DNA from 3 places in the Flavobacterium branchiarum genome. Region 2 is predicted to be linked to each of the others. Evidence: riboswitches for the same ligand, from Rfam matches in the RefSeq annotation. Region 2 holds a riboswitch; each other region holds the start of a gene.
What was found. Region 2 has a riboswitch for cobalamin ahead of QWY99_RS10490 (cell surface protein). Riboswitches for the same ligand answer to the same signal wherever they lie in the genome.
Positions count from the first base shown of each region.

Region 1 (3,218 bases), 210 kb from region 2:
GAAAACTTTCACAATTATCAAGTAGACAAGTTTCTGGGAGAGTATAAAAATTTACCTCAGGAATATTTAACTTTTAATAAAGCTGATAAAATGAAAGAATCAAATCAATTTTATTACTTTGATTGCGGCACAGAAGATGGTCAAATGATTGATATGAATAGGGATTTTCATCAACTTTTAACCAATCAAAAAATTGAGCATTTTTACATTGAATCTCGTGGAGGACATGACACTAATTATTGGAGTAAAGCACTGTCTAATCAATTAGCTTTATTTGAAAATCAATTTAATATCCAATAAATTAAAAATTGAAAATTTATTCTTGTTTTTGAATCTACGAAGTAGTAGGTAGTAAAATTAAAATAAAAAAACACTACAGATTTGCTATGGCAAATACAACGTAGTGTTTTTTTTGAGTAAATAATCTATTGTAATACTGCTTTATAACAGTGTAGTTGTTTCAATAGATTCCTTTATAATTGAATTAATAATGGACAAGGTAAGAGGATCTTTTTCTCCAGAGAAGAAGGCGTCCAGTACGTGCTGAAAAATTGGGTTGCTATTTTCTACCATGGTAAAAAGAGTCATCGAAGAGCGTAGCTTTCGTGATTCTAACTCTCCAAGGATAGATTCAATAGATTTCATTTTAAAAGTCAAAATCAATTCTGAGATCTCAATAAGATGCTTACCTAAAATCGGGTGAGCAACAAAATCTGTAGCTTCATTTAAATCTGTAATAGCATAAAATTTAGAAGTATCGCTAGTGCCTAATCCTACAATTTGAGGGAAGATAAACCACATCCAGTGGGTTTCTTTTTTTCCCTTTTTTATTTCAGAAAGAGCAGTAAGATACAACTGGTTTTGTGCTTCTAAAAAGCGGATTAAATCTTTGTTTGTGTTTGGCATTATAATATCATGTTGGGTAAAAAAAGAGTGCAAAAGTACTTAAAAATATAGGTAAATCCAAATCAAAGACGCAGGTAGTGTGTGTTTTATGATGAAGTAGTGTAATATCTTACTTTAATTGTTGTATAAAATAACTTCAATTCTTAGTTGTAATTCAATAGTAAAATTACTCTAATTGTGACTTCATAACACCAATTGAAACTCCCTTGTATTCTTACTATGTTCACTTTATTTTTAAGTTCATGAACACTACAAATATCTTACTTTAACCATTTATAGATTTCCTATTATTATTGATGATTTTAATGTGAAAATTGTAATTTTATTAGATAACAATTATTTTTTATGAAGTATAGTTATATCTTTACCTAAAATTTTGGTCTATTTTTTCTTAATAATTTAAGCAAAAATAGTTAAAAGGGAATCAGGTGTAAATCCTGAACAGGCCCGCTACTGTAAGTTCTATATAAGTCTTTAAACGTTACTTATGTCACTGTTTGCTCCAGCAAATGGGAAGGCAGTTTTAAAGATAGAATAAGTCAGGAGACCTGCCAAAATCACATAGTTTAAAACTTTCGAGGAACAAAGTTGAAGAACAAGAAAACACCCTATTATTTTATAATGGGCTTTTTTTCTTATGATTCTGTTTTATTATACCTCGCTAAGTTTTTATAATTTATTAAGTGATGTATAATAGAAAAAAAAGATTCTTATTTATTTTTACGTTGTGTGCCCCATTCGTGCTTTATTCTCAAGCATCAAATGATAGTATTCGACCTTTAAAAGAAGTAATTCTAAAAGGAAAACCTTTTCAAGAAGTAATTCCAGTACAAAGTCTTTCAGGGAAATTACTAGAAAATTTAGCCAGCCATAATGTTGCCGATGCCCTTCGCTACTTTGCTGGAACTCAAATTAAAGATTACGGAGGACTTGGAGGACTTAAAACAGTCGATGTACGTAATATGGGTACCCATCATGTGGGTGTTTTTTATGATGGAATTCAATTGGGTAATGCCCAGAATGGAGTTACTGATTTAGGTAAATATTCCTTAGACGATATGGAGTCGCTTACGATGTATAATGGACAGAAAAGTGAAATTTTTCAGTCGGCAAAGGACTTTGCGGCAGCTTCAGCAATTTATCTAAAAACAAAACGCCCTGTTTTTGATGATAATAAAAAGACACATTTGTTAGTACGCTATAAAACGATGTCTATAAATTACAACAATCCTTCTTTTAGATGGGAACAAAAATTAAGTGATAAAGTAAGCATGAGTGTAAGCTCAGAATACATCAAATCAAACGGTCAGTACAAATTTAGATATAAAAGAGACAATCAAGATGGTACCGTGGCATATGATACTACAGCAACAAGGCATAATAGTGATATAGAAGCATTACGATTTGAATCAGGTATTTATGGTAAAATCAATAACGGTACGTGGGATGCAAAGGTGTATTACTATGATTCTGATAGGGGAGCACCAGGAGCTATTGTTGAAAACAAGTTTTCAGATGGATTCAGACAAACTGATAAGAATTTCTTCGCACAAGCATCTATAATAAAGGATTTTACAAAAAAATATAAATTTCAGGCAAAGCTTAAATATGCAGATGATTACACACATTATGTTGCACGAGATACCACAAGCATATTAGGCGAAATAGTAACAGAAGGAGCACAGTCCGATGATAGTTATTATCAAAAAGAAATATATTTCTCTGCAGTAAATATGTACAGCATATTACATACGTGGGACGTTTCGCTATCAACCGATTTTCAATACAATAAATTAGACGCAACAAGAAAAGGAATACAAACGCAGTTTTCGTTTCCGCAACGCTATACGGCATTATTTTCATTAGCAAGTTCTCTTAGAGTTGGACAATTTAAGGCTTTAGGTAGTCTTGTTGGGACTTATGTGCAGGAAGAAGTACGTTATAACGCCAAAGCGCCAGATAAAAAAGAGTTGACTCCTGCTTTGTTTATTAGTTATACCCCTTTTAAAGATTATGACTTTAATATTAGAGCATTTGCAAAGCGCATATTTAGAATGCCAACTTTTAATGATTTATATTATACTATGGTTGGTTCTAGTACACTACGACCTGAATATATGAATCAATACGATATTGGTTTTACTTATAATTTGCCCGCAGGAAAAAGTTTCTTTGATAAATTTTCTATTCAAGCAGATGCCTATTATACTGATACTAAAGACAAAATAGTAGCAGCTCCTACAGGAAATTTATTTCGTTGGATGATGACAAACATGGGACAAGTAAAAGGACATGGTATTGAAACGGTTATC
Region 1 covers NZ_JAUFQQ010000003.1:2,046,445-2,049,662, forward strand. Annotated here, with positions in the region: gene QWY99_RS09600 (alpha/beta hydrolase) at 1-300, shown strand, start outside; gene QWY99_RS09605 (DUF1810 domain-containing protein) at 442-906, opposite strand; cobalamin riboswitch at 1,267-1,476, shown strand; gene QWY99_RS09610 (TonB-dependent receptor) at 1,593-3,218, shown strand, end outside.
Region 1: it holds a riboswitch for cobalamin, as region 2 does, so the genes downstream of both, QWY99_RS09610 (TonB-dependent receptor) here and QWY99_RS10490 (cell surface protein) in region 2, are expected to answer to the same signal.

Region 2 (3,218 bases):
TAAAGTACCGTTGGACCTTTCTCAATATATGCACCTCCAGTGTTTTCGTTATTGCTACTTAATGCTGTAAACACTTCTTTAATGGTAAGACTTTGCGCCTTTAGTCGTGCTGGATTTACTGCAATTTCATATTGTTTAAGTTTTCCTCCAAAAGTGGCTACATCGGCAATTCCAGGAGTTCCTAGCAATTGTCTTCTGATAGTCCAATCCTGAATTGTTCTTAAATCTTCGAGCGAATACTTGGCTTCATAACCTGGCTGCGGTTTTACAACATATTGATATATTTCACCAAGTCCTGTTGTTGCAGGAGCCATTTCGGGAGTACTGGCATTTTCATCAATCTCTACTTTTTGTAAACGCTCTGCAACTTGCTGACGTGCCCAATACACATCTGTATCATCATCGAAGACGATAGTAACTAGCGAAAGTCCGAAGCGTGAAATACTACGACTTTCTTTTAATTGCGGAATATTACTTATTGCCTGTTCTATCGGAAAAGTAATAAGACGCTCTACATCTTCTGCTCCAAGTGATGGAGCTGTTGTAATAATTTGTACTTGATTGTTTGTGATGTCTGGAACGGCATCAATAGGTAAACGACTCACTTCATACACACCATAGATAATCCATAGCAATGTAAAGACGCCAATTACCAGTTTATTCTTAACTGAAAATTGTATTATCTTATTAAGCATAATTTGATTTAATTTTAGAAATAATAACGCTATGGCTAAAACATATTAAATGCCTTAACCACAATAAAATTTTTGAAAATCAAATTATACTACTGGAGGTCTAAATACCGAAAATAAAGCGGGGTTAGCATACAAATTACATGTATACGGAATACCTTTAGTCTGTGTTAGACTAGTATTAAAAGGAATGTAAATGGCATGTTTGTCTGTAGGTATAAATACAAGTTGCAACGAATAACCACTTATATTTTTAAAAGGAAGTTGCATATCGCGATCACCGTCATCATCATCTTGATCTTCGCCCCAATAATGCATTTCTAAAAAATCAATAAAACTTACTTTCTTTATTTCTATATGTTCATTAAAATGCTGAAACAGCACTGGCAGTTTATAAAACTGCTGAAAAACCCCAATATTAGAGGTTATTAAAAAAATAAATATGTAGATAATACTCTTTTTCACTTTGACAAATTTAACTTTTATACCTAAATAATTTATGCCAATAACAATAACCGCTCAATTTTTATGATTACACAAATACAAACCAATTTTACTTTAGTTTTTCACAATTAAATTCATAAAAAACTAAATTATTACAACTTAAACACTGTTTTAAAAAAACAATCCTAATCTAATCCTATCTAATCCATTGAAAAGCTTTGGTAATACTACTTTAGTGAATTTGCTTTAAATTATTTCTATCTATATTTTCTATACATTTGCCGAAATCTGGTGCGCCATAAAAAGCACTTAATAGGGAATTCGGTGAGAATCCGAGACAGACCCGCTGCTGTAAGCTCCGCATTAAAGTTTTTGAAAAATATATCCACTGTTTTTAAATGGGAAGGATTTCAAAAATGGAGTAAGTCAGAAGACCTGCCAGATAATATAATGTTTGACGCTTTCGTGGAATAAAGCTAAGGACAATGCTGGTTTTGTGTGCTTAAATGCGTGCGCAATCATCATTCCTCTATATTTCCGTAAGCGTTGTAATTATTTGCTTTTTATTCAAATAAATCACAATTAAATATGGAAAGAAATCCTTCTAAAATTTTAAAACTCTCGTTTCTATCAATTCTCTTGCTTGGTTTTATGGCTTGCGATAAAGATGAAAATCAGGAAAATGTAAATCCTACCGAAGTACTCACTGAATCCTACACAGTTAACCGCTTTAATGTTCTGAATATTGATCCGAATCTACCTAGCGATTCAAAACTTACTTGGAGTATCAATGACTCTATTATTTCACAAAGTTCACAACTAGATTTCATTAGCCCGTATTTAAAAAACTATCCTCTGACTTTGAAAGCAGAAACTAATGGAATTGTAAAAACATATACGGCTGTAATTAATGTAACTAAAGAACCAGTAAGTTATAGTAAATACATCTCTGATGTATCTGATTTCCGTCCTGCTGTAGGTCAGTTTACCAATGAAATCCCAATATACGCACCCGGAAATACAGAAGCAAATCTCATCAATAGAGCAAAAAAAGCACTTGTAGGATCACAAGCGAGCATGATCTCGCTAGGAGGTTTTGGAGGTTACGTTGTATTTGGCTTTGATCATACAATCCCCAATATGAATGGAAGAGACTTTAAAATTTTAGGGAATGCATTTTGGGGAGGTGAAGCCAATGAATCACGCTCAGGATCTTGTGAACCAGGGATTATTCTTGTTGCTTATGATAAAAATAAAAACGGAAAGCCTGATGCAGACGAATGGTACGAGATTGCAGGAAGTGAATATTTTAAAAAGACGACAATTAAGAATTATACCATTACCTATTTCAAACCTGATGCTAACAAACCTCAAGTTGCAGGAGATGAATTTTGGCAAACTGACATAGAATATATAAAATGGAATGATAACCTTGGTGGTTCTGGGTATAAAACACAAAGTACCTTTCATTCACAAAGCTATTATCCGCTTTGGATTACTGAGGCTTCCTATAGCTTAACTGGGACAAAAATCGAAAACAATTTTTATGACCAAAGTGGAACTGGAAACTATTGGGTAGGTAAATCATTTGATTTTGGATATGCTGATAATGCGCCAAATAATGATGAAGGTTCTAATATTGATATTTCTTGGGCTGTCGATAAAGATGGAAAATATGTAAAACTTCCTGGGATAGATTTTGTTAAAGTATATACAGGGATAAATCAAGAAGCTGGTTGGTTGGGAGAAGTTTCTACTGAAGTTTCTGGCGCCTATGACCTATATATAAAATAAAAATAAACTCTAAAAATTCAACTTAAATAAATGAAACAAAATTACTTTTTACAAATTCTGCTACTTTTTGTATTTCTTACCAATGCGCAAGTAAAAGTGCAGGATGAAATACGATATAATCTTAAACAAAACTTATCTGCTAAAATTCAACAGAATAAAAGCACTGCTACTGCTACGGATTTTGATGCGATTGAATATTGGGTAGGTACAGGTGCTAATAAAGCTGCATTTGTTGTACAATGGAATGATGGCAAAAACTCAGATGCCTTAGTATGGGGCTTTAGATGG
Region 2 covers NZ_JAUFQQ010000003.1:2,256,061-2,259,278, forward strand. Annotated here, with positions in the region: gene QWY99_RS10480 (CusA/CzcA family heavy metal efflux RND transporter) at 1-695, opposite strand, end outside; gene QWY99_RS10485 (hypothetical protein) at 780-1,157, opposite strand; cobalamin riboswitch at 1,409-1,593, shown strand; gene QWY99_RS10490 (cell surface protein) at 1,725-2,930, shown strand; gene QWY99_RS10495 (DUF5074 domain-containing protein) at 2,961-3,218, shown strand, end outside.

Region 3 (3,218 bases), 1.5 Mb from region 2:
TCAAATTACAGACATTCTTAAGATTCAATTGCCAACATCTTTAGATGTTGGATAATAATTATCAAAATCAAATTGGCTTTAGCCAAATAACAACAGCTACTTTAAATGAAAAAACAACTTCATATCTTTTTTACCGCTTTAATGTTTTACACTCGAATTCCATGTCCAAAAAACATTGATCACAATCCCGATTATCTAAATAAAGCAAGTCGCTATTTTCCTTTAATTGGATGGATTGTTGGAGGTCTTTCTTTTTTAGCCTTTTATGGCGCTTCATTTTTGGTTTCTACTACAGCTTCAATAATTATAGGAATGATTACAGGAATCTTAACTACTGGCGCTTTTCATGAAGATGGTTTTGCCGATGTTTGTGATGGTTTTGGTGGCGGTTGGACCAAAGAAAAAATTCTTTTAATTATGAAAGACAGCGCAATTGGTGCTTATGGTGCAATTGGTGTGGTATTACTATTTTTATTGAAATTTCAATTACTAACTGAATTAATAACGATAAAATCAATTACAAATCAGCAAGCTGTTTTTATAATCCTTCTGCTATTTATTGCTGGGCATTCTATTAGCCGCTTAGCTGCGATTAGCATTGTATTCACACATGAATATTCTCGTGAAGATGCTTCAAGCAAAAGCAAACCTATTGCAAAAAGCTTTAGCTGGAAAGAAGTTGTAGGAGCATTCTTTTTTGGTTTATTACCTCTTTTAATTCTTTCTTATTTTCAATATCAATTACTTTGGGTTCTAATTCCAGTATTTTTGACACGTTATTTTTTAGCACGTTATTTTCAAAAATGGATTGATGGTTATACTGGGGATTGTTTAGGCGCAACTCAACAAGTTTGCGAAGTTATCTTTTACTTAAGTGTTATAGCAATATGGAAATTTATTTAGTACGTCACACCGAAACTGTTTGCGAAAAAGGAGTTTGTTATGGCCAAACAGATGTAAACATAGCCCAACCTTACGATGTAATTTTTGAAACCATTGTACAGCAATTGCCTAAAGACGCCTTACTATATACAAGTCCTTTGCAACGTTGTACAATACTAAGCAAGTACATCCAAAAACAAACTCAAATTACAAATTACAAAGAAGACATACGTTTAATGGAAATGAATTTTGGTGATTGGGAAATGAAAAACTGGAACGAAATCTCCCCAGAAGAACTAAACCCTTGGATGGAAGATTTTGTAAATATTCGCGTCCCAAATGGAGAATCTTTTGTCGATTTACATGAAAGAGTTTCTGATTTTATGGAAAATGAAATACTAAGTAAAACTTCCCAAAAAGTAATTATTGTTGCTCATGCTGGAGTTGTCCGAAGCATTTTATGTCTTTTAAATTCTCTTCCTTTAAAAGATGCTTTCCAAAATAAAGTCGATTTTGGTCAGGTTATAAAAATCGTAATTTAAATCCTAAAACGATTCATTTGATTTGCATTTTGGGTTAAAGTCAGAACAAATTCTAATTTTAAGCATTTTTACCTTTATATTTGCAGCCATATTAAGGTTGTGTTATTTTTTCACACATTAAAAGGGAATTAAGTAATTGAAGATTTAAAAACATCTAAATCTACATTCAAAAAGCTTGAGCTGTACCCGCAACTGTAAACTTAGTTCCGTAAGGAATGCTTATTGTTAGCTACAAAACCACTGTTTTAAAACGGGAAGGTAAACAATAAGACGTAAGCCAGGAGACCTGCCTTTGTTAACAAATATCGAACTCTCGGGAAGAAGAGTTTAGAAATTATGACATTACAAAAATTCTTTATCTGCTTTTCTATCTTAATTTGCCAATTCATTTCGGCACAAAATGACTCTATAACAAAACTAAAAGAAGTTATAGTTTCAGATACTAATCTCAAAAAATATTCTGATTCACAGTCTATTCAAGTACTTAACGATTCCATAATTAATCGAAACCAAGCCTCTTTAACTTCTCTTTTAAATTACAATACTGTTATTTACTTTAAAGAAAATGGCCTCGGAATGACTTCTGCACCCTCTTTTAGAGGAACTACTGGTGCACAAACGGCAGTTATATGGAATGGAATTAATATCAATTCGCAATTTTTAGGTCAAGCTGATTTTAACACAATCGGAACAAGAGATTTTAATTCTATAGCTGTAAAAGCTGGAGGAGGAAGTATTCTATATGGCAGTGGAGCTATTGGAGGAAGTATTCATCTTAATAATGACTTAACTTTTAAAAATAATTTCTCAAATCATTTATTTTTTAGCGCAGGAAGTTATGACACCTATAGCTTAAATTATCGCACTGCTATTTCATCAAAAAAATATAGCCTTCAGGTTAGCTTTTCAAGAAATAGCTCTGAAAATGATTTTAAATATCCAGGTAACAGCAATCAAAAAAATCTCAATGGGGAATACTATAACACGAGTTTAAACACAACATTTGGTTATAAAATTGATTCTAGAAACACTTTGAAATTATACAGTCAATTTTATGATTCAGAACGTCATTTTTCTTTGACTTCTCCAAACGCTACAAAAACAAAATATAATGATTTCAATACTCGTAATCTCTTAGAATGGGAGAATGTATTTAATCGTTTTACTTCCAAATTAAGAGTTGCTCACATCGGAGAATCTTATAAATATTTCCCAAATATTACTTCCGATTTTTTCACTCATGGAAAAGTTGAAACATCTATTATAAAATACGATTTAGCTTTTGATGTAAATGACAAAATTAAACTAAATACAATCATTGATTACAACCGTAACAAAGGATACGGCTCTAGCATTGATAACGTTAGTAGAGAAATAGGATCTGCTAGCTTATTATTACAACATTATGTAACTGATAAATGGGACTACACAGCCAGCATTCGTCAGGAAATAACAGATCAATACGGAAACCCTTTCCTTTTTTCTTTAGGTACAAGATATCAATTTACAGATTTTTATCGCATCAAACTAAATGCTTCAAAGAATTTCAGAATGCCTACTTACAACGATTTGTATTGGCAAGGAAGTGGAAATCCTGATTTAAAACCAGAAAATTCATATCAAGCAGAAATTGGTAATGAATTTTTCACAAAAAACTTTTCCTTATCTCTAACTACTTATTACAATTCAATAACAGATTTATTGCGTTGGATACCATCTGAAGGTGGAGGCGATAATTGGTCTCCCGAAAACACAGACAAAGTTAGAGCCTACGGTGGTGAAGTATTATTAGAA
Region 3 covers NZ_JAUFQQ010000003.1:745,174-748,391, reverse strand. Annotated here, with positions in the region: gene QWY99_RS03860 (adenosylcobinamide-GDP ribazoletransferase) at 106-903, shown strand; gene cobC (alpha-ribazole phosphatase) at 888-1,424, shown strand; cobalamin riboswitch at 1,502-1,732, shown strand; gene QWY99_RS03850 (TonB-dependent receptor plug domain-containing protein) at 1,761-3,218, shown strand, end outside.
Region 3: it holds a riboswitch for cobalamin, as region 2 does, so the genes downstream of both, QWY99_RS03850 (TonB-dependent receptor plug domain-containing protein) here and QWY99_RS10490 (cell surface protein) in region 2, are expected to answer to the same signal.